One region of the Crossiella sp. CA198 genome, then DNA from elsewhere that is predicted to be linked to it. Evidence: riboswitches for the same ligand, from Rfam matches in the RefSeq annotation. Region 1 holds a riboswitch; each other region holds the start of a gene.
What was found. Region 1 has a riboswitch for S-adenosylmethionine ahead of thrC (threonine synthase). Riboswitches for the same ligand answer to the same signal wherever they lie in the genome.
Positions count from the first base shown of each region.

Region 2: it holds a riboswitch for S-adenosylmethionine, as region 1 does, so the genes downstream of both, ACTOWY_RS28020 (methionine ABC transporter ATP-binding protein) here and thrC (threonine synthase) in region 1, are expected to answer to the same signal.
Region 3: it holds a riboswitch for S-adenosylmethionine, as region 1 does, so the genes downstream of both, ACTOWY_RS29210 (aminotransferase class V-fold PLP-dependent enzyme) here and thrC (threonine synthase) in region 1, are expected to answer to the same signal.

Region 1 covers NZ_JBQJIM010000002.1:280,909-288,258, forward strand. Annotated here, with positions in the region: gene ACTOWY_RS03930 (glycoside hydrolase family 3 N-terminal domain-containing protein) at 1-1,999, shown strand, start outside; gene rpsT (30S ribosomal protein S20) at 2,172-2,432, shown strand; gene ACTOWY_RS03940 (RNA polymerase sigma factor) at 2,570-3,127, opposite strand; gene ACTOWY_RS03945 (SSI family serine proteinase inhibitor) at 3,465-3,884, shown strand; gene holA (DNA polymerase III subunit delta) at 4,587-5,567, opposite strand; SAM riboswitch class I at 5,680-5,810, shown strand; gene thrC (threonine synthase) at 5,822-7,087, shown strand; gene ACTOWY_RS03960 (DNA internalization-related competence protein ComEC/Rec2) at 7,222-7,350, opposite strand, start outside.
Region 2 covers NZ_JBQJIM010000017.1:186,011-193,360, forward strand. Annotated here, with positions in the region: gene ACTOWY_RS28010 (transglycosylase family protein) at 294-1,664, shown strand; gene rsmA (16S rRNA (adenine(1518)-N(6)/adenine(1519)-N(6))-dimethyltransferase RsmA) at 1,674-2,564, shown strand; SAM riboswitch class I at 2,710-2,801, shown strand; gene ACTOWY_RS28020 (methionine ABC transporter ATP-binding protein) at 3,015-4,037, shown strand; gene ACTOWY_RS28025 (methionine ABC transporter permease) at 4,034-4,717, shown strand; gene ACTOWY_RS28030 (MetQ/NlpA family ABC transporter substrate-binding protein) at 4,732-5,544, shown strand; gene ACTOWY_RS28035 (4-(cytidine 5'-diphospho)-2-C-methyl-D-erythritol kinase) at 5,675-6,640, shown strand; gene ACTOWY_RS28040 (ABC-F family ATP-binding cassette domain-containing protein) at 6,693-7,350, shown strand, end outside.
Region 3 covers NZ_JBQJIM010000018.1:193,645-200,994, forward strand. Annotated here, with positions in the region: gene ACTOWY_RS29200 (RluA family pseudouridine synthase) at 1-140, opposite strand, end outside; gene lspA (signal peptidase II) at 182-745, opposite strand; gene ACTOWY_RS29210 (aminotransferase class V-fold PLP-dependent enzyme) at 791-2,158, opposite strand; SAM riboswitch class IV at 2,194-2,308, opposite strand; gene ACTOWY_RS29215 (hypothetical protein) at 2,521-3,105, shown strand; gene ACTOWY_RS29220 (M23 family metallopeptidase) at 3,164-3,820, opposite strand; gene ACTOWY_RS29225 (hypothetical protein) at 4,098-4,538, shown strand; gene ACTOWY_RS29230 (potassium/proton antiporter) at 4,535-6,016, opposite strand; gene ACTOWY_RS29235 (TetR/AcrR family transcriptional regulator) at 6,224-6,796, opposite strand; gene ileS (isoleucine--tRNA ligase) at 6,836-7,350, opposite strand, start outside.

The DNA of each region.
Region 1 (7,350 bases):
CAAGGTCGGCTCGATCCTCTCCGGCGGCGGCGACAACCCGGCCCCGGACCCCGGTCCGAAAGCCTGGGCCGAGATGACCAACCAGATCCAGAAGTACGCGCTGGACAACAACCGGCTCAAGATCCCGGTGATCTACGGCGCGGACGGCGTGCACGGGCACAGCAACCTGCCTGCCGCGGTGATGTTCCCGCACCAGATCGGCCTCGGCGCGACCTGGAACCCGGAGCTGATCCAGCAGGCGGGCAAGGCCACCGGCGAGGCCATGCGGGCCACCGGGGTGTTCTGGAACTTCGCCCCGGTCTCCGACATCGCGCGGGACACCCGGTGGGGCCGCTACTACGAGGCCTACAGCGAGGACCCGTTCCTTGCCGGTTCGCTGGCCGCGGCCGCGGTCAAGGGCATGCAGACCCCGGCCAAGGACACCGCGCAGCTCACCGCGACGGCCAAGCACTTCGCCGGGTACTCCGAACCGAAGAACGGCCACGACCGCAGCACCGCGTTCATCCCGGTGCGGCAGTTGCAGGACACCGTGCTGCCGCCGTTCCAGGCGCAGTTCGACGCGGGCGTGAAGACCGTGATGATCAACTCAGGGGCGATCAACGGCATCCCGGTGCACGCCTCCCGGTACATGCTCGTCGAGCAGCTCCGGGAGCGGATGGGCTTCCAGGGCGTGGCCGTCAGCGACTGGGAGGACCTGCGGAAACTGGTGACCCATCACAAGGTCGCCGCGGACTACCCGGCCGCGATCGCGATCTCGGTGAACGCGGGCGTGGACATGGCGATGGAGCCGTCCAACGCCGCGGAGTTCACCCAGGGCCTGCTCACCGTGGTCCGTGACGGGCGGGTCAGCCAGCGCCGGATCGACGAGGCGGTGCGGCGGATCCTCAAGCTCAAGTTCGAGCTGGGGCTCTTCGAGCGGCCGTTCGTGGACCCGGCCGCGGCGGAACGGGCCGTCATCGGCAACGGCGTGGACATCGCACGCAAGGCCGCGACCGAGTCGATGGTGTTGCTGCGCAACGAGAAGTCCACACTGCCACTGTCCACTTCGGTCAAGAAGCTGGTGGTCGCCGGGGACACCGCGGACGACGCGCGGCGGCAGCTCGGCGGCTGGACCGTGGAATGGCAGGGCGTGCCGGCGGAGGGCCCGTTCCCGGAGACCACCACGGTGCTGGAGGGGCTGAAGGCCGCCGCGCCGCAGACCGAGATCAGCCACGCCAAGGACCAGGCCAGCGCGGTCGCCGAGGCGAAGTCCGCGGACGCGGTCGTGGTGGTGCTGGGTGAGAAGGAGGGCGCGGAGGGCCCCGGCGACACCGAGGACCCGTCGCTGAGCCCGGCGCAGCAGCAGCTGGTGGACGCGGTGCAGGCCACCGGCAAGCCGGTCGTGGTGGTGTTGCTGACCGGCCGCGGCCGGGTGCTGGGTTCGGTCGCCGACGCGGACGCGCTGCTCTCGGGCTGGCTGCCCGGCACCGAGGGCGGGCACGCGGTGGCGGATGTGCTCTTCGGCAAGGCCAACCCCAGCGGCAAGCTGTCGGTGTCCTGGCCCAAGACCGTGGGCGACCAGCCGATGTCCTACGACCAGCTGCCCGGCGCCAACGGCGGCCCGAGTTCCAAGTACGACCCGGCCTACCCGTTCGGGTACGGGCTGTCCTACACCAGCTTCGAGGTGGGGGCGCCGACCACGCCGAGCGTGGTCAAGGCACGGGAGGACGTGAAGGTGTCCTTCACCGTGCGCAACACCGGCTCGCGGGCGGGCACCGAGATCGTGGCGGTCTACATCCAGCAGCCGGTGAGCGTGGTGCAGGTGCCGGAGCGGCGACTGGTCGGGTTCGCCAGGGCCACGCTGAACCCCGGTGAGCAGAAGACGCTGGAGGTGACCTTCGACACCGACCAGCTCGCGCTGACCGTGGGCGATGTGGACGGCGCGGGCCGCCGGGAGGTCGCCAGGGGCGCCTACCTGGTGGAGGCCGACGGCAAGACAGCTCCGCTGACCCTGCGCTGATCAGGCCATCCACTGCTCGCTGACCAGCCTCGATTGGGATCCCGCACGGCATGGCTGATAGCATCTCCAGCCGTGCCGTGCGGCATTTCCGCCCTGGAGGAAGGCTGCGCGTTCCGCGTAGCGCCACTACAGCGCGGCACGACTTCCGATCAGATGAGACCGAGGTAGCACCATGGCCAACATCAAGTCGCAGATGAAGCGCATCCTGACCAACGAGAAGGCGCGCCTGCGTAACAAGTCCGTCAAGTCGGAGGTCAAGACCGCCGTCCGCAAGTTCCGCGAGGCCGCCGAGGCCGGGGACAAGGACAAGGCTCTTGAGCTGCTCCGCGCGGCCAACCGCAAGTTGGACAAGGCGGCCAGCAAGGGCGTGATCCACGCCAACCAGGCCGCGAACAAGAAGTCGGCCCTCGCGCTGCGCGCCAACAAGATCTGAGTCCGCCGCTCCGCACGGAGCGCGCAGGGCACGGAACGCTGAACGACGAAGGCGCCGCCCCACCGGAAGGTGAGGCGGCGCCTTCGTCGTATCGGGTCCCCGGTGCGGTGCCCTGCACACCGCACCGGGGTCCCTATTTAGTAGCCGGCTCGCTCCCCTGCTGAGCGGAGCCGACGAGCCATCCACCGGCGAACCCGGCATCGCGCCCTGCTCGCGATGCACTCGGTCGCCCTGCGCGTGGTGCCGAGCAGACGCGAGATCTCCTCATGAGGAAGTCCCTGGTCAAGCCACAGCAGGACGAGCCATTCGCGCTGACTCAATTTCCCACACCTGGCCAGCAACCAGCGAGCCTCATGCCGATCCGTCACCACATCGGCGGGATCGATCACCTGCATGGGCAACAGTCTGGGGTGGGTGCACACTTGCTGTGCTGATGCCCGCCGCCGCAACTCGTCCACACCCAGCCGTTTCACCACCGCGACCAGGAACGGCATCAGCCGTCCGTGGTCGAGCTGTGCGTACTGTGCGGCACGGAGGAACGCATCGTGCACGACATCCTCCGCTTCGGCCGGGCTCACGCCCTGCCGCCGGGCCACCCTGATCAGCGCCGGTCGCAGCCGCAGGCACTCCCGCCAGAAGTTCTGCCGCGTGCCCACGGCAGACGTCTCACCATCCAGACCACCTTTGTTCTTCACCAACTGCCCCTTCGCCCCGTGAGAAATCAACCCGGTAGATCCTGGGGTAATCACCGGTAATTCCTTTCGAGGCGCGTCCCGTCCGAGGGCGGTCATCCGGAAGTGCGTTACGTCCTGATGACACCGCAGAACCGGCGCGTTGGCAAGCATGGTTGCTTTCGAGGACAAGCTTCGTATGTTTCGGGACTGTTGCGTACCGCCATTCGTGGGACAGGAAAGGGTGTTACCCGGGAGTCATGTGACCACAGTCACCGTGCGCCGCAATCACTGTATTCGTATTCATCATGGCGGCCGGAACAGGCTGCCACAAACAGACCCATTCCTTGAAAGGCGAACAATGTCTCGCAAGCGACTTCTGCCGTTGGCACTCGGGCTGGCAGCAACCCTGCTGCCCCTTGCCGTGGTCACCGCGCCCACCGCGACGGCCACGACGGCGACTCCGCGAGCAGCCAGCTGGCTGGTGCTGACCAGCAACCCCGGCGAGGCCCCGACCAGGGACGCCCGCTCACGCACGCTGACCTGCGAACCGGCCGCCGGCGCCCACCCCCAGCCCGCCTGGTCCTGCCACGAGCTGAAGAAGGCGGCAGGCGACTTCCGCAGGGTGAACGTCGGCCCCCAGGAACCGTGCTACCTGATCTACGCACCCATCACCGTCACCGCCCGCGGCATGTGGAACGGCCGCCCCGTCACCTATCAGGAAACGTTCCCCAACGATTGCGTGCTGTACCAGGAAAAGGGCCCGCTCTTCCGTTTCTGAGCAGGCCGCCGGGTATCACCCGGTCGCCGTATTGACAGAAATACGAAAACCGAGCGCAACACCCAGTCGATGACCTTTCGACGCAAGCAACCGATTGCCAGGCACACCCACCGGCAATCTACGGCTCGCAATTTGCGCCACCACTCTCCGCACATCACTCACCCAAGCGGCAGAACAAAGGCAAACAAAGCCGGTACACACGGTGACAAAAACTTCCCCACGACCCCCAACAGACAAAACCCGTGGTACCGAAGTGCCATACCGCCGGCATCAACACCCACCCACCACCGGCCCCCAACAACCCGAACACCCAACCTCAACCCAACCCACCCACAAGTTACCTAGGTATCTCCAGGTCGGCGGCTGGCTAAATCCGGCTCAGCCCGCCCCCACCCCCAGTCGGCCCGCCAGTCGGCAGGCCCCGGCGAGGTTCCTCGGCACGCCGCTGGCCGAGGAACCTCGCCAGCACCACCTCCGGCCGGACCGCGCGATCGGCACGATCCGCGGATCGGCTCAGCCGATCAGGTCCATCAGCCGGTCAGGTCCATCAGCCGTAGCGGCCGCCCGCTCCGCTTAACCGGGTCCGGGCCCAAGCCCGGCCCGGCGCTCGGACCAGGTCCAGCACTCGGGTCGAACTCAAGACCGCGACCACACCGGTGCCAGGTCCGGGAGCCGGAGCCGGATCTTGACCTCACCTCCGGCTCAGCGACCTCGCCGAACCAGGATCAACCTCAGCACCGCTCGTTCCAGTGCGTAACCGCCGTCGGCGGCGACGCCCTTCACATCCGCGTTCAGCCTGGCCACCAGGTTCATGGCCTCGGCGAGTCCCTCGGGTTCCCAGCCTCGGGACTGGGCCAAGGCCTTCTTCACTTTCCACGGTGGCATGCCCAGCTGCCCGGCCAGTGCGAACGGGTCGGCCCGGCCGCCGGCCATCACCCGGGCGATGGTCCGGACCGCGTCTGCCAGGGCGTCCGCGATCAGCACATGCGGCACCCCGGTCTGCAGGGCCCACCGCAATGCCTCCAGCGCCCCGGCCCGGTCACCGGTCACCGCCTTCTCCGCGACCACGAACCCGGTCACCTCGGCCCGGCCGCGGTGGTAGCGGCGCACTGCCTGCTCATCGACCTGGCCGCCGGTGTCGGCCACCAGTTGCGAGGCGGCGGCGGCCAGTTCCCGCAGGTCCGAGCCCACGGTCTCGATCAGCGCGGCCAAGCCTGCCGGGTCGACCCGGCCACCGGCCCGGCGGAACTCCTCCTTGACGAAGGCCTCGCGCTCGCCGCCTTTGCTCAGCTTCCCGCAGGTGGTGACCTTGGCACCGGCCTTGCGCAGTGCGTCCGGCAGTTCCTTGGCGAGCTTGCCCCGGCCGCCGCCGCTGTGCACGACCACCAGCACAACACCCTCGCTGGGCGCCTTGCAGTAGGCGCCGATCGCCTCCGCGATCTCCTTGCCCGCCTCTTGGGCGGCCTCCAGCACGATGACCCGGCCCTCGGCGAACAGGGACGGACTCACCAGTTCGATCAGCTCCGGCGGGGTGAGGTCGGTCACCCGGACCTTGCTCAGCTCGGTCTGCGGATCGGCCAGCCGCGCCGCGTCCAGAGACGCCTTGACGGCCCGCTCGACCAGCAGTTCCTCTTCCCCGATCACCAGATGCAGCGGCTCCGGGGTGACGGCTGGGGCGCTCACGTCGGCAATCCTTTCACGGGGGTCTGACAGCCCTGCGGGCTCCCGCATGCTGGGTTGGCGGTAGCTCTCAGTGGCGACCGTGCCGTACGGTGATTCCCAGACAACTGAATACAGCTCATCCAGAGGGGTAGAGGGATCGGCCCTACGACACCCCGGCAACCGGCACAGGCTCGACGCGTATTCCGCGAGGGAGCAGGTGAACACGGTGCCAAATCCGCCCCGCGACAGCGGGAAAGATGAGGAGAGACCTCGCGATGACGACCATCGAGGCGCCTAACAGCGCCCAGCAGACCCTTGACCTCGGCCCGGCGCGCAGCCTGGTCTGCCGGGAGTGCGGCCACCAGGTCCCACTCGCCGCCGAGTTCGCCTGTTCCGAGTGTTTCGGTCCCCTTGAGGTCGGTTACGACTTCGGGACCGTCCGCCGGGAGGACATCGAGGCCGGCCCGCAGTCGATCTGGCGCTACCGCAACCTGCTTCCCGTGCCGTCCACTGTGGACGCTCACCCGAACACCGACCCCGGCTGCACCAGGCTGGTCCGCGCGGACCGCCTCGCTAAGGCACTGGGCGTCCGCCGGATCTGGGTGAAGGACGACACCGGCAACCCCACCCACTCGTTCAAGGACCGCGTGGTCGCGGTCGCCCTGGCCGCCGCCCGTGAACTGGGCTTCAAGGTCCTGGCCTGCCCCTCCACCGGCAACCTGGCCAACGCCGTCGCCGCGGCCGCGGCCCGTGCCGGCTGGGAGTCGGTCGTGCTGATCCCGTCCTCGCTGGAACGGGCCAAGATCCTCACCACCGCCGTGTACGACGGCGCGCTGATCGCCGTCGACGGCAACTACGACGACGTGAACCGCCTGGCCACCGAGCTGGCCGCGGACCACGAGGACTGGGCGTTCGTCAACGTCAATGTCCGGCCCTACTACGCCGAGGGCTCCAAGACCCTGGGCTATGAGGTCGCCGAACAGCTCGGCTGGCGGCTGCCCAGCCAGATCGTGGTGCCGATCGCCTCCGGCTCCCAGCTCACCAAGGTCGACAAGGGCTTCCGCGAACTGGGCGAACTGGGTCTGGTCGAGCAGACCCCGTACCGCGTCTTCGGCGCCCAGGCCACCGGCTGCTCCCCCGTCGCCGCCGCCTTCAAGGCAGGCCACGACGTGGTGACCCCGGTCAAGCCGGACACCATCGCCCGTTCCCTGGCCATCGGCGCCCCCGCCGACGGCCCGTACGTGCTCGACACCGTCCGCCGTACCAACGGCGCCATCGAGAACGTCTCCGATGAAGAGGTGGTCGAGGGCATCCGGCTGCTCGCCCGCACCGAGGGCATCTTCGCCGAGACCGCGGGCGGCGTGACCGTCGCGACGGCCAAGAAGCTCATCGAGACCGGCCAGCTCGACCCGGACGCCGAAACCGTCCTGCTGATCACCGGCGACGGCCTCAAGACCCTGGACGCGGTGCAGGACCGGATCGGCCCGCGCGCCACCGTTCCCCCGTCGGCCGCCGCGGTCCGCGAGGCCCTCGGCCTCTGATCCCAAGCCCCGCCGTCCGGCGTGTCACCTGGTCTTTCGCGACTTGGGGGGCACGCCGGAGGTGTTTGTGACGGGTGGTAGGGCCGGGAGATGGCGGCGGTGGGGCGCTGAGGGGACGGGCGGGGTTCTGGGCGTCATCGTGGTGTCCGGGATTCTTGCTTGCCGTGGCGGGAGATCACCGGGCCCTCGGGGCTGGGGGCGATGGCCAGGTCGCCGTCCTGGTCGGTGCGGAGGATGTGGGTTCCCTGGGTGCGGAGGGTTTC
Region 2 (7,350 bases), on a different contig from region 1:
AGGTCACAAAACGCCAATGGGGTCTTTGCGCAACCCCCTGGGACTCGTTACTGTCCCGTGATCGTTCCCGGGACACCAGGTTTCGGGGACGGTGCGCACCAAACAGGGAGACGTGTGTCGGGGCTCGTCGACCAACCGTGGCGTGCCTTGCATGAACACCGCCTCCTGGAGGTATCGACCCCGTGACAGGAACCGGCAAACCCCGTGGTGTTGCCGTGGGTACTGGAACGTTCGAGGACACCTCTTCTTCGGACTCCTGGTTTGAGCAGAACCCCGCGCACAACGTCGCCGTCATGGACCGGCCGGCGTTCCGGGGCGTCAACCTGGACCACCCCAGCCATCCGTCGATGTCCCTGAGCGTCACCACCGATGACGTGCTCCAGGTCCTCGGCCCCGACGCCTACGCGCTGCTGGACAGCGTGGACGTCGACATCGACGAACTGATCGGCCTGCTCAACGCCGAGACCACCATGCTCCCGGCGCTGCGCGACCTCCGGCCGGAGGACGACGCGGACCGCGAGGCCCGCGCCCGCGGCGAGGTCCCGCCGGTGCTGGTGGAGGCCGTCACCGACTGGAAGCGCCGCTTCCTCAAGGCCGGGGTGGCCGCCGCGCTGATCACGCTCACCGGCGGTGGCGCGGCAGCGGTCGCGATGGACAAGCAGGTCACCGTCGACATCGACGGCACCCAGCACACCGTGCGCACCTACGCCAGCACGGTCGCCCAGGTCCTGGAGGACCAGGGGCTGGCCACCAAGGCGCACGACGCGCTGAGCCCGTCCCCGCAGGCCTCCATCGCCGACGGCGGCAAGATCGTGCTCGAGCGCGGCCGCCAGCTGAAGATGACCGTGGACGGCCAGCCCACCGAGTCCTGGGTGCGCGCCCGCACCGTCGGCGACGCGCTCAACCAGCTCGGCATCAACCACGACGGCGCCTGGCTGTCCAAGGACCGCACCGCGGCCATCCCGGTGGACGGCCTGGCGCTGGAGATCAAGACCCCGAAGAACGTCACGCTCTTCGACGGCGGCAACGAGCCGCAGCGGATGAAGACCACCGCGCTGACCGTCTCCGAACTGCTCCAGCAGCTCCAGCTCAGCCTCGGCCCGTCCGACGCGGTCAACCTGGGCGCCGACGGCAAGATCAGCGACGGCGCGGAGATCCACGTCAGCCGCACCGGCGTGACCGTGGTGAACAAGAAGGAAGCCATCGAGCCCCCGGTCGAGAAGACCGAGGACCCGACCATGCTGCGCGGTGAGCAGAAGGTCGAGGACCCGGGCACGCCCGGCGAGCAGATGGTCACCTACCGGGTCACCATGAAGAACGGCAAGGAGACCGCCCGGGAGAAGCTGGGCACCAAGGTCGTCAAGGAAGCCAAGCCGAAGAAGCTCCGGGTCGGCACCAAGATGCCCCCGGACGGCGCGGTGTGGGACCGGCTGGCGCAGTGTGAGGCCACCGGGAACTGGGCGATCAACAACGGCAACGGCTACTACGGCGGCCTCCAGTTCAACGCGAGCACCTGGCGGGCCTACGGCGGCGCGCAGTACGCCCCGCTGCCGCACCAGGCCAGCCGGGAGCAGCAGATCGCGGTGGCCACCAAGCTCCGGGACGCCCGCGGTGGCTACGGCGCCTGGCCGCACTGTTCCTCGAAGCTCGGACTGCCCAAGTAGTCTTTCCGGGTGACTGAAACTCCGGCACCGGCCGGGCCGCAGGGCGTCTCGCTCCTCGGCCCGGCCGATGTGCGTCGGCTGGCCGCCGAGCTGGACGTGCGTCCCACCAAGAAGCTGGGGCAGAACTTCGTGCACGACCCCAACACGGTGCGCCGCATCGTGTGGGAGGCCGGGCTCACCGCCGAGGACGTCGTGCTGGAGGTCGGGCCAGGGCTCGGCTCGCTGACCCTGGCCCTGTTGCCCGCCTGCCGCTCGGTGGTCGCGGTGGAGATCGACCCGGTGCTGGCCGGCCTGCTGCCGACCACCGCGGCCGAACGCGCGCCCGAGCTGGCGGCGAACCTGCGGGTGGTGCTGGCCGACGCGATGCGGGTGCGCGCCGCCGACCTGGGCGAGCCCGCGCCGACCGCGCTGGTGGCCAACCTGCCCTACAACGTGGCCGTGCCGGTGGTGCTGCACCTGCTGGCCGAACTGCCCTCGCTGCGCACCGGCCTGGTCATGGTGCAGGCCGAGGTCGCCGACCGGCTGGCCGCCGGTCCCGGCAGCCGGATCTACGGCGTGCCCAGCGTCAAGGCCGCCTGGTACGCCGGGATGCGCCGGGCCTCGGCGGTGCCGCGCGCGGTGTTCTGGCCGGTGCCCAACGTGGACTCCGCGCTGGTCGCCTTCACTCGCAGGGCCGAGCCGGAGGGCGAGGACAAGGCCGCGGTGTTCGCGGTGATCGAGGCCGCCTTCGCCCAGCGCCGCAAGGGCCTGCGCGCCGCGCTGGCGAACTGGGCCGGGTCCGCCGACCGCGCGGGCCGGGTGCTGGCCGCGGCCGGGATCGAGCCGACCGCCAGGGGCGAGCAGCTCGACATCCACGCCTTCGTCAAGATCGCCAAAACCGAGGCGGAACTCGGGGAATAACCACGCTCGGTGCCGTGTTGACCCCAAGGGGTGCGTTCGTCGCACCTGCTTGTTCGTTACAGCATGTGATCTGGCGAACGAACCACGGCCGAACGGGCGGATCCACTTGCTTTTCTTCGAGTGGGTCCGTTGTACTGTCCGAGTAAATCCATCCCGAGCGGCCGAGAGACCTGGATCTGTGAAGCCGCAGCAACCGCCCAGTCCCTGGGCAGGTGCTACCGCCAGGAGCGATGGAGCAGACATGAAGCTCATGCACGTACTCACGCGCCGACGCGTAGTCGATCACGGCCGTCGCACGGTCACCGGTTGTCGATCCTGACCGGTCTGCCGCCCGTCTGACGGCGCGCTCTCCTCCACCAGAACGCTCTACCCGCTTTCTGCCCGGGATTCATCCGGGCAACAGGTGTGCGCGGGCCGCCGAGCGCGGTTCCGCCCTGCCATGGAGACATCGTGATCACAGTTGAGAACCTGACCAAGGCCTACCGGGGCCGCAGTGGCACGACCGTCGCACTCGACGGCGTCTCGCTCCAGGTCCCCGCTGGAACGGTGTGCGGCGTCGTCGGCGAGAGCGGCGCGGGCAAGTCCACGCTCGCCCGGTGCATCGCATTGCTGGAACAGCCCGACTCGGGCGGCATCCTGGTCGACGGCACCGACCTGGTGACCCTGCGCGGCTCCGCGCTGCGGGCCGCCCGCCGCCAGATCGGCGTGGTGCCGCAGAACGACTCGCTGCTGCGCCAGCGCACCGCGGCAGGCAACATCGCGCTGCCGCTGGAGGCCGCGGGCGCGCCGGTGGAATCCCGGCGCAAGCGGGTGGTCGAACTGCTCGACCTGGTCGGCCTGGCCGACAAGGCCGGAAACTACCCTGACCAGCTCTCCGGCGGGCAGCGCCAGCGGGTCGCGATCGCCCGCGCGCTGGCCGCCAACCCCTCGGTGCTGCTGGCCGACGAGCCCACCTCCGCGCTGGACCCGGACACCACCGCCTCGGTGCTGACCGTGCTGGACCGGGCCCGCGCCGAACTGGGTGTGACCGTGCTGGTGGTCACGCACGACATGAGCGTGGTGCGCCGGATCTGCGATGACGTCGCGGTGCTCGACCGCGGCCAGGTGGTCGAGCACGGCAAGGTCCTCGATCTGGTCACCCAGGCCGGGTCGCGCACCTCCGGCGCGCTGCTGCCGGGCGTGGAGGACATCGTGCGCGCCGGGGACACCGACGCCCGCTTCGACCGGGTGGCCGATGTCGTGCTGGTCGGCTTCGCCGCCGTCGGCGCGCTGCTGCCCGAGGCGGCCAGCCGCTTCGAGGTGGACCTGAACCTGCTGGGCGGCGGGATGACCCGTCTCGCCGACACCCCCGTGGCCCGGTTCCGGGTCGCGTTGACCGGAGCCAACGCCGACGCGGCCTTCGACTGGATCGCCGAGCGCGGCGCCGTCGTCCGCCGCAGGCCGACTGTGCTCGCTGGAGGAGCAGCCGCGTGAAACAGGCAACACCCTGGGCGGAAGTATTCGACAAGCTCGCCCAGGCGGGGGCCGAGACCGGCCTGATGGTCGGACTCGGCACCCTGTTCGCAGTGCTCGGCGGCGTCCCGCTCGGCGTGCTGCTGCACGCCAGCGCACCCGGCGGACTGCGGCCGCAACCGCTGGTCTACCGGGTGCTGGGCTTCATCGTGGACCTGACCAGGTCGCTGCCGTTCATCATCCTGCTGGTCGCGCTCATCCCGCTGACCCGCGCGCTGGTGGGCAGCTACATCGGCAGCGGTCCGGCGACCGTGCCGCTGACCATCGGCGCCATCCCGTTCCTGGCCCGGCTGGTGCAGTCCGCGCTGCGGGAGGTGCCGGTCGGCGTGGTCGAGGCCGCCCTGACCACCGGCGCGAGCAAGCCCAAGATCGTGCGCAGTGTGCTGGTCAAGGAGGCCGGTCCGGCGCTGATCTCGGCCATCGGGGTCACCGCGGTGGCGCTGATCGGCTACTCCGCGATGGCGGGCGCGGTCGGCGGCGGTGGCCTGGGCAACCTGGCCATCACCTACGGGTACCAGCGCTTCGACTCCCGCCTGCTCTACACCTCGGTGGCCGCGCTCGCCGCGCTCACCTTCCTCGTGCAATACCTCTTTGATCTTGTTTCGCGCACGGTCGACCGTCGCCGCCAGATCACCGTCTAGATAGGACCAGTTCCATGCGGGTGCACGCCCTCATCGCGACCGTCGTCACCGCCGCCCTCACCCTGACCGCCTGCGGCGGCGGCGCCGACAACGCCGCCAACCAGGAGGCCACCCTGCGGGTCGCGGTCAGCCCGGTGCCGCACGCCAAGATCCTCAACTGGGTCAAGGACAACCTGGCCGCCAGCAAGAACCTCAAGATCGAGGTGGTGGAGTTCCAGGACTACGTGCTGCCCAACACCTCGCTGGTGGACAAGCAGCTGGAGGCCAACTACTTCCAGCACGTGCCCTACCTCACCGAGTTCCTCAAGGAGCGCGGCGGCGACCTGAAGTTCGTCACCCCGGTGCACATCGAGCCGCTGGCGGTGTTCTCCAAGAAGGTCAAGAACATCGCCGACCTGCCCAGCGGCGGCAAGGTGGCGCTGTCCCAGGACGCCTCCAACCAGACCCGCGCGCTCAAGCTGCTGCAGGCCAACGGCGTGCTCAAGCTCAAGCCGGGCACCGAGGCCGGCGCGGCGCTCAAGGACATCGGGGAGAACCCGAAGAACCTCAAGTTCGTCGAGCTGGAGCCCGCCCAGCTGGCCCGCAGCCTGGACGACACCGACGCCTCCATCGTCAACGGCAACTACGCCATCGACGCCGGCCTTGACCCGATCAAGGGCTCGCTCGCGGTGGAGAAGGCGGAGAACAACCCCTACGCCAACGGCCTGGTCACCCGGCCGGAGCTGGCCGAGGACAAGCGGATCAAGGCACTGGCCGAACTGCTGACCTCGCAGCAGACCAGGGACTACATCCAGAAGCAGTTCGCGGGCGCGGTCATCCCCGCCTGAACGGCGCCAACCGGGAACTGAGCGCGACCGTCCGGCTCCCGCCCGTGGCAGACTTTCGCCAACCGGCAGAAAGTCGTCCGCGGTGCGGGAGCCGGACGTGTTTTGTCGATCGAGCACGTAGGCTGGGAGCGTGCTGGCAGTCGTTCCACCACCGGTCATCGTCCGCGCCCCGGCCAAGGTCAATGTGCATCTTGCCGTCGGGGATGTGCGCAAGGACGGCTACCACGACCTGCTGACCGTCTTCCAGGCGTTGTCCCTGAACGACGAGGTCACCGTCGCGGTCGCCGACGAGCCGGGGATCGAGGTGGCAGGCGACAGCGCGGAGAGGGTCCCGGCCGACTTCTCCAACCTGGCCTGGAAGGCAGTGCAGGCGCTGGCCGAGTACGTGGGCCGGGATCCGAAGGACCCCAAGGTCCGGGTGCACATCCGCAAGGGCATCCCGGTGGCCGGCGGCATGGCCGGTGGCAGCGCGGACGCGGCCGCCACCCTGGTCGGGCTGGCCTCGCTGTGGAAGCTGGAGATCGGCAAGGACGAGCTGGCCGATGTGGCCGCCGCGCTCGGCGCGGATGTGCCCTTCTGCCTGCACGGCGGCACCGCGCTCGGCTCCGGCCGGGGCGACCGGCTGGTCCCGGTGCTGGCCAGGCACCAGTTCCACTGGGTGCTCGCGCTCGACCACGAGGGCCTGTCCACGCCCTCGGTGTTCAAGGAACTGGACCGGCTGCGCGCCGAGGGCGAACCGCCCCGCGTCGGCGCGGTCGAACCCGTGGTGGAGGCACTGGCCACCGGTGACCCGCGCCAGCTCGCGCTGCTGCTGGGCAACGACCTGCAGGCCGCCGCGGTCTCGCTGCGCCCGGCGCTGCGCCGCACCCTGCGGGCCGGGGTGGACGCGGGCGCGCTGGCAGGCATCATCTCCGGCTCCGGCCCGACCTGCGCGTTCCTCTGCCAGGACGGCGAGTCCGCGGTCCGGGTCGCCGCGGAGCTGTCCGGGGTCGGCGTGTGCCGTACCGTGCGAGTGGCACAGGGGCCGGTGCACGGCGCCAGGGTGATGAGCGTCGAGGAAGCCCCTCGTTCCGCTCCGCCCGAGGTGCACGCCTAGGACCTGCTGGTCCTGCGCGGTCGGCAACTCAAGTGGAGAACGCGAACTTCTGATGGTCAACCTGGTCAACCTGGAGTCCGTGTCCAAGTCCTACGGCGTTCGGCCGTTGCTGGACGCGGTATCCCTCGGCGTGTCCCAAGGCGATCGCATCGGCGTGGTCGGCCTCAACGGCGGTGGCAAGACCACCCTGCTGGAGGTGCTCGCCGGGATCGAACCACCCGATGAGGGCCGGGTCAGCCGCAGCCGCGACCTGCGGATGGCCGTGGTCACCCAGCGCAGCGAACTCCCGGCAGGCGCCACCGTGCGCTCGCTGGTGCTCGACCCGCTCGGCTTCGCCGCCGAACACGAGTGGGCGGCCGATCCCAAGGCGCGCAACGTGCTGGACGGGCTCGGCGTGACCGCGCTCGGCCTGGACAGCCCGCTGGATGAGATGTCCGGTGGCGAGCGCCGCCGGGTCGCGCTGGCCGCGGCGCTGGTCCAGGAGCTGGACCTGATCGTGCTGGACGAGCCGACCAACCACCTGGATGTGGAGGGTGTGCGCTGGCTGGCCGAGCACCTGCTCACCCGGCGCGGCGCGCTGGTGGTGGTCACCCACGATCGTTGGTTCCTGGACACCGTGTGCACCACGACCTGGGAGGTCGTGGGCGGCAAGGTCGAGCAGTACGAGGGCGGCTACGCGGACTGGATCTTCGCCCGCGCCGAGCGCGCCA
Region 3 (7,350 bases), on a different contig from region 1:
TCCAGCCACGAGCCCGCGATCAGCCGGTCGGACTTCCCGGCTGGCGCACCGTCGAGCAGGACCCCGCCGTTCTCGGCCAGGCCGGCCGCGACCGTGCGGGACAGTCCCAGCAGCTTGGCCAGGCCCGCGTCCACCCGCATGCCGTCCAGGCCGTCCGGCACTGGCAGGGTCCTCTGGTCACTCACGCGTTTTCCTCCACCGTGGCCTTGGCCTTCGTCTCGTCTGTCCTGTGTTTGGCCACCCGCCCGTCGTAATCGACGCCGAACAGAGCCAGCACCACCAGGAGCACGCCACCGCTGACGATGGCCGCGTCGGCGATGTTGAACACCGGCCACACACTGCCATCAGGGGCGAACAATGACAGGAAGTCCACCACATGGCCCTCGCCGAAGCCGGGCGGGCGGGTCAGCCGGTCGGCCAGGTTGCCCGTGGCGCCGCCCAGCACCAGGCCGATGCCCAGCGCCCAGCCGGTGGAGCGCAGCCTCGGCGCGAAGGCCAGGATGGCCAGCACCACCAGCGCGGTGATCATCGTCAGCAGCCAGGTCTGTCCGGGGAACAGCGAGAACGCCGCACCCGGGTTGTGCAGCAGCACCAGGTAGAGCGCACCACCGGCCAGGCGGACCGGCGGCTGCCCGTCGAGCGCGGCGACCGCGAGGTCCTTGGTGCTCAGGTCCGCCGCGAAGACCGCGATCGCCACCAGGGCGAAGGGCACCAGGCGGCGGGGCGGCTTGTCGTCCGTGCTCACCGCCCCATTGTCCCGCACTCCGGGACCAGGGCTTACTCAGCCAGCTCAGCCCGCCACGAAGGGCGGCAGCGGGCGCGGGTCGTTCACCGGCGCCCAGCGCCCGTCCACGATCTCGTACTTCCAGCCCGGCCCGTGCGCGACCAGGTCGCGCAGCGCGTCCAGCACCCGGTCGATGTGCTCGGCGGTGGTGCCCAGCCCCAGGCTGATCCGCACCGCGCGGTCGGTGCCCGACCCGGCCTGGCCGAGCAGTCGCCGGGTGGCGATGTGCGCGCAGAAGGCGCCGTCGCGCACCCCGATGCCGTGTTCGGCCGAGAGCACCGTGGCCACCAGGCCGGGGTCCTGGCCGTCGAGGGTGAAGCTCACCACGCCGACCCGCTCCTGGGCCGCGCCGAAGATGGACAGCTCGCGGAAGCCGGGGAGGGTGTTGAGCCCGGCGCGCAGCCGGGTGAACAGCTCGGTCTCGTGCGCGATCACCGCGTCCCAGCCGTGCTGGGTGATGCTCTGGCAGGCGCTGGCGAAGGCGTGCACGCCCACCACGTTCGGCGAACCGGCCTCGTGCCGCTCGGGCGCGGGCGCCCAGCCGACGCCGAGGTGATCGCCCCAGTCCACCACGTGCTTGGTGGCCCCGCCGCCGACCAGGTACGGCTCGGCCACGTGCAGCCAGTCCGCCCGGCCGACCAGCGCGCCGCTGCCGTAGGGCGCGTAGAGCTTGTGCGCGGAGAGCACCACGTAGTCCACGTCCAGGGCTTGGATGTCCACCGGGCGGTGCGGGGCGAGCTGCGCGGCGTCCAGGGCGATCCGGGCGCCGAAGCGGCGGGCCACCGCGGCCAGTTCACGCACCGGCCACAGCTCGCCGGTGACGTTGGACGCCCCGGTCAGCACGACCAGCCGCGCGCCCTCGGGCGTGCGCCCGAGCGCCTCCTCCAGCGCGCCGATCGCGCCCTGCGGGGTCTCCGGGGTGGCGATCCGGGTGACCCGGGGGCCGCGCCAGGGCAGCAGCGCGGCGTGGTGGTCGGTGTCGAAGGTGACCACGCTGGCGCCCTTGGGCACGCTGCGGGCCAGCAGGTTCAGCGCGTCGGTGCTGTTGCGGGTGAACACCACGACATCGGTGGCGTGCGCCCCGACGAACTTCCGCACCACGTCCCTGGCCTGCTCGTAGACCTTGGTGCACACCTGGGAGGCGAAGCCCGCGCCGCGGTGCACGCTGGCGTAGTAGGGCAGCAGCTCGTCCACGGCGTCGCGGACCGCGGCCAGACACGGCGCGCTGGCCCCGTGGTCGAGGTTGGCGTAGGTCACGCGTTCCCCGGTGACCAGCGGGACCGTGGTGTGCGCGCCGACCACGGCCGGGACGACCGGGGCGGTGGGTGCGGTGACCGCGGGGGTGGTCTGCGCCGGGATGACAGCGAGCGACATACAAGCCTCCAGGATCCGGATCGGACCTGCTGGGAGGCCCGCGCTTGCCCGTCGCACCTCACGACGGACCAGGTCCTCACCCGGAGCACCCCACCGCGGTAGGAGGGTTGCCGACCAGCGAGCCGGGGCTTGTTGCTGGTACTCATGACCTTGGCCTCGAAGCTAGCCGACGACCCGGCGACTTGGGAAGCCCCCATTCCAGATACCGGGAAGCCGCCTGATCCGCCCGGCCCCGCCGAACGGGCAACTGATCGGGCACCGGTTGGGGCGATTCCCCACCACCCACCGAGTTGATATTTCTTCCGGGTCTAGCCTGACTGAACCGGTAACCAGAACCGGAAATTCCACAGCAGGGGGCTGTTATGGAGAAAAGCAACACAAGCAGAATCCGGCACGGCTTTGTTCGATTAGCCGTGGCGACCATGATGATGAGCACCGCGATCCTGGGCGCGGCGGCCGCCGCGCAGGCCGCGCCCGCCGAGCAGCCGATCCCGGCCGAGACCGCGCCGGCGGGGGTCACGGCGAAGCTCGCGGCACCCGGCGGCGTCGCCGCCCCGCTGCTTTGCAGTGGTCACGCGGTTGAACACGGCAACTGGAACAACGCCGATCCGAACGCCACCGGCATCGCCAGGGCCGAGCTGCGGGACTGCCAGTCGGTCACCGTCTGCGAGGGCTCGATCTGCCGCATCGTGCACGACGCGGGCTGGACCATGCGCGTGTTCGGGAAATGCTCACCGACCAACTGCGACTGGGGCTGGAGCAATTCCGAATTCCGCCAGTCCGCCGGCCACATCCACGCTTTCTACGACCACGGCTACGCCAAGCGACATGTCTGGGCGAAGATGTCGCAATACCGCCCTGGCCAGCTGTGGATTGTCTGGCGAACGGATTTCGTCGACCCGAACCGACCGGACTACGAAGTGCAGGAATGGTTCCACCGCGTCTGATCCAGAGTGACGCACAGCACCGGGACGGCCCAGCCACGGGCCGTCCCGGTCACCACGCTCAGACCTGGAACCGCCCCGGCAACGTCACGCTGAACCCGTCGCCGACCCGCTCCGCGCGCCCGGAGTACTGCTGAGCCCCGGCCCGGAACCGCCACGCGCCGAGCACCTTGCCATCCACCGGCACCCCGACCTCGTCCGCGACCCGGGTGCTCACCTCGTCATAGGACAGCCCGCTCCAGTCCGCGCTCACGCTCGGCGCGGCGTTGAGCTGCCACAGCGTGAAGTGCACATGCGCACCCGAGCTGGACCCACCACACGGCAACGCGTTGCCCGTACGCCCCAGCGGCGTCCCGGCCGAGACGGACTGCCCGTCCTGAACCTGGATGCCCTCCAGGTGGTAGTACCCGGTACGCCACCCGTCCGAGTGATCCACGGTCACCCAGTCGCCGCCGGAACAGCGCTGCATCCGCACCGTGCCCGCCGCGGCGGACCGGGCGATGCCATCGTTGGGCGAGAAGTCGATGGCGTTCTTGACCCCGCTCTGCCCGTTGTCCGAGTGCACCCCGGCCGAATAGGTGTGCTGGCCGGTGGCGAACGGCAACGAGAGCACCGGGTCGGCCAGCGGCGCGGCCACCGCGGCAGGCGCGAGCAGCAGCCCACCGGAGAGCAGTGCGGCCGCGGCCAGCAACCAGGTGGAACGGCGGTTCCCCGACATGTTGACTCCTTACAGGGGGCACCCTTTCGGGTGAAGGAGTTCATGAAGGTAGCCAGTTGGGCGCGGACCGTCAGGCCCCAAACGATGTCCGCCAAATGGAGCAAGGAGAGCCATGCCGACCTTCGACGGCCGGGAGATCGAGGTCATCCAGTTCAGCGATCTCGCGAGGTCTCGCTCCGTTTCCTGGAGTGGGCGGTGCGGATCGCCGCGGAGCGGGAACGGCCCGCCGAGGGCTAGGCGGAAAACCGGGTTGGCGCAGGTGGCAGACTCGAACGCGATGAAATACGTGATCGTGCCCGTGGACGACAGCTCCTCCTGGATCGACCCGGAGGCCTACCTGGCCGTGCTGCCGACCCTGGCCGCCGACCTGCCACCCGGCGCGCGGGCCTTCGCCACCGACCCTGGGCACTACGACTTCTTCGGCAAGCGATGCGTGAAGGACCTCAAACCCACCGCACCGCGCACCGAAGGCGACCACCTCGTCCTCGAACTGCGGCACAACTGCTGGAAACACGACGCCGACCTGGTGCTGCGCTACACCGGCGTCACCGAGTACACCGTGGACCCGCCTGGCACCCTGCCCAAGGACCTGATGCTGGACGAGCTGCTCCCCGACGAGCACGGCGTGCGGCACGAGTTCGGCTGCGTGACCGGCACGATCGTGGTGGTCGCCGCCGACGTCACCGCGGAATGGGTGCCGACCGACTGCACCGGCTAACTCTCGCCGCGTTCACCGCGCCAGTGGGCGTAGCGGCCCGCGCGGTCGATGGCGCGGATGCGTTTCTCCGCCTCGTCCCTGGCCGTTTCGGTGCTGACCACCAGCAGCTGGTCGTCGAACTGGAGCCGGGTGACCGGTTGCGGGGTGAAGCCCTTGCCCGCGCGGACCACCAGGCTCACCGTGGCGCCCGCGGGCAGGCGCAGTTCGGAGACGTAGACGCCGTGCAGCTTGGAGCCCTCGGGGATGCGGATCTGCAGCAGCTCCGCGCCCAGCTCGTCCAGCGGGCCCGCGTCGACCTGGACCTCCTGCATCTCCCCTCGGCGCACCAGGCCCAGCCAGCGGGCCAGCGCGGGCAGGGTGCTGCCCTGGATCAGGGTGAGCAGCACGACCAGCACGAACACCACGTCGACCAGGGTCTGCGCGCCCGCCACGCCCTGGGTCACCGGGATCATGGCCAGCACGATGGGCACCGCGCCGCGCAACCCGGACCAGGCCAGGAAGGTCTGTTCCCGCCAGGGCAACCGGAACGGGGTGGCGGCGAGGAACACCGAGAGCGGGCGGGCCACCAGCAGCAGCACGCCACCGGCCACCAGCGCGGGCACCAGCACGTGCAGCAGCCGGGACGGCGAGGCGTACAGGCCGAGCAGGACGAACAGGCCGATCTGGGCCAGCCAGCCCAGGCCCTCGGCGAAGGAGAGCGTGTCCGAGCGGTGTGGCAGCCGGGCGTTGCCGAGCACCAGCCCGGCCACGTAGGCCGACAGCAGACCCGCGCCGTGCACGCCCTGGGCGGCGGCGTAGGCCAGCACGCACACCCCGACCGTGGCCAGTGGGTAGAGACCGGTGGCGGGCAGGGCCGCCCGGCGTAACGCGAACGCGCCCAGCCAGCCCAGCGCGATGCCCACCGCCGCGCCCATGGCCAGTTCGTAGATCATCAGCGCCGGGGTCCACCAGGTGAACGGATCGGTGCTCGCCAGCAACACCACCGCCAGGAACACCGGCGCGTCGTTGAGCCCGGATTCCAGCTCCAGCGCGCCCGCGAGCCGTTTGCTCACCCCGACCCCGCGCAGCACGCTGAACACCGCGGCCGCGTCGGTGGAGGAAAGCACCGCGCCCCACAGCAACGCGGTGCGCCACTCCAGGTCCAGGATGTAGTGCAGCAGCCCGCCGGTGACCAGGATGCTCACCCCAACGGCCACTGTGGACAGTGCGATGCCCAGGCCCAGCGCGGGTTTCACCGCCGACCAGCGGGTGGTGAGCCCGCCCTCGGCCAGGATCAGCACCAGCGCGGCGATGCCGAGGGATTGGGTGAGACCGGCGTCGGAGAACTGGATGCCGAACCCGGCCTCGCCGATGACGAGCCCGATTCCCAGGTACAGCAACAAAGACGGTAGACCGAGCCGGACGGACACGCGCACGGCGAGCACCGCCACCAGGAGTACCCCGGCGCCGATTCCGAGCACGGTCGTCAGGTCGGTCATAGGGCGCCTCCGGACTCAGATTATGGCTCTGCTGTGTCCATTGTGGCTGCTCAGCACCGATTTTTCGGTAATTGCGATGAATTATGCATGACTCTATGCCCGGAGGTGCTCGCCGGGATAAGCTTGGGGAATCACCCTGGGCCGGTTCACGGCGACCCGGAACCCTTGCGGGCGGCCGGTTTTGGCCACACCACGGGAAACCTCCGGCTAATTCTGCCTGCTGAGCAACGCGGCCATCGACTCGTCCAGGTGGGCGCGGCGCTGCTGTTTCGTGCTGGGCATCGCGGCCGGGGCCATCCGGAACAGGTGTGCGTGCCCCAGGTACGCGCTGTAGGCCAGCACCGCACGCCGCCGCGCCTCTGCCTTCACAAAGCCGCACTGGCCGAAAAGTGTTGTCAGATAAGCGATCCGGCGCTGGGTGACCCGGTCCAGCACCGGCCGGATCACCGGATCCTCGCCCGCGGCGAGCAGGGCCAGCTCGACCGCGTTGCCGCACGGGTGGTCCAGCACGCTGGCGAAGAGCAGCCGGAGCCGCCGGGCGGGGTCAGGTTCCTGTTCCGCCAACGTGATCACGGCTTCGGTGTGTTCCTGCTCCCAGCGCGCCAGGGTGGCCACCAGCAGCGCCTCCCGGTTGGCGAAGTGCCAGTAGGCGCTGCCCTTGGTGGCGCCGACCCTGGCGGCCAGGGGTTCGATGGCCACCGCGGCCAGGCCGCCTTCGGCCAGCGCGGTGAGCGCGGCGGCGGTCCAGTCGGCGCGGGTCTTCCTGATCTTGGCTGGCACGACCATACGGTAGCGTATGGCCGTGCCTGCCAAGCACCATCAGGACTTCGCGACGGCGACCTTCACCGCAGTGCCCTCACCCACGCTGCCCGCGAATCCGCCGTCGCCCGCCGGTCCGTGGGTCAGTGACAGCGCGAGGGTCTCCGTGGTGATGAACTCGACGAACGCGGTGACCGCCGGGATCACCTCGGCCGGGACCTCCACGGTCAGCGCGATCCGGTCGGAGACCGCCAGCCCGGCCTCGCGGCGGGCCTGCTGGATCACCCGGACCAGGTCGCGGGCCAGGCCCTCGGCGGAGAGGTCCTCGGTCACCTCGGTGTCGAGCACGACCAGGCCGGAGCCGCCGGGCAGCGCGGCCGCCGCGCCGGGGTCGGCGGAGACCAGCCGCTGTTCGTACTCGGCAGGCAGCAGTTCGATCCCGGCCGCGATCACCGCGCCGGTCGCACTGGTGCTCCATTCCCCCGCCTTGACCGCCTTGATCACCTTCTGCACGTCCTTGCCCAGCCGGGGGCCGCAGACGCGGGCGTTGACGGCCAGTTCGACCCGGCCGTGCG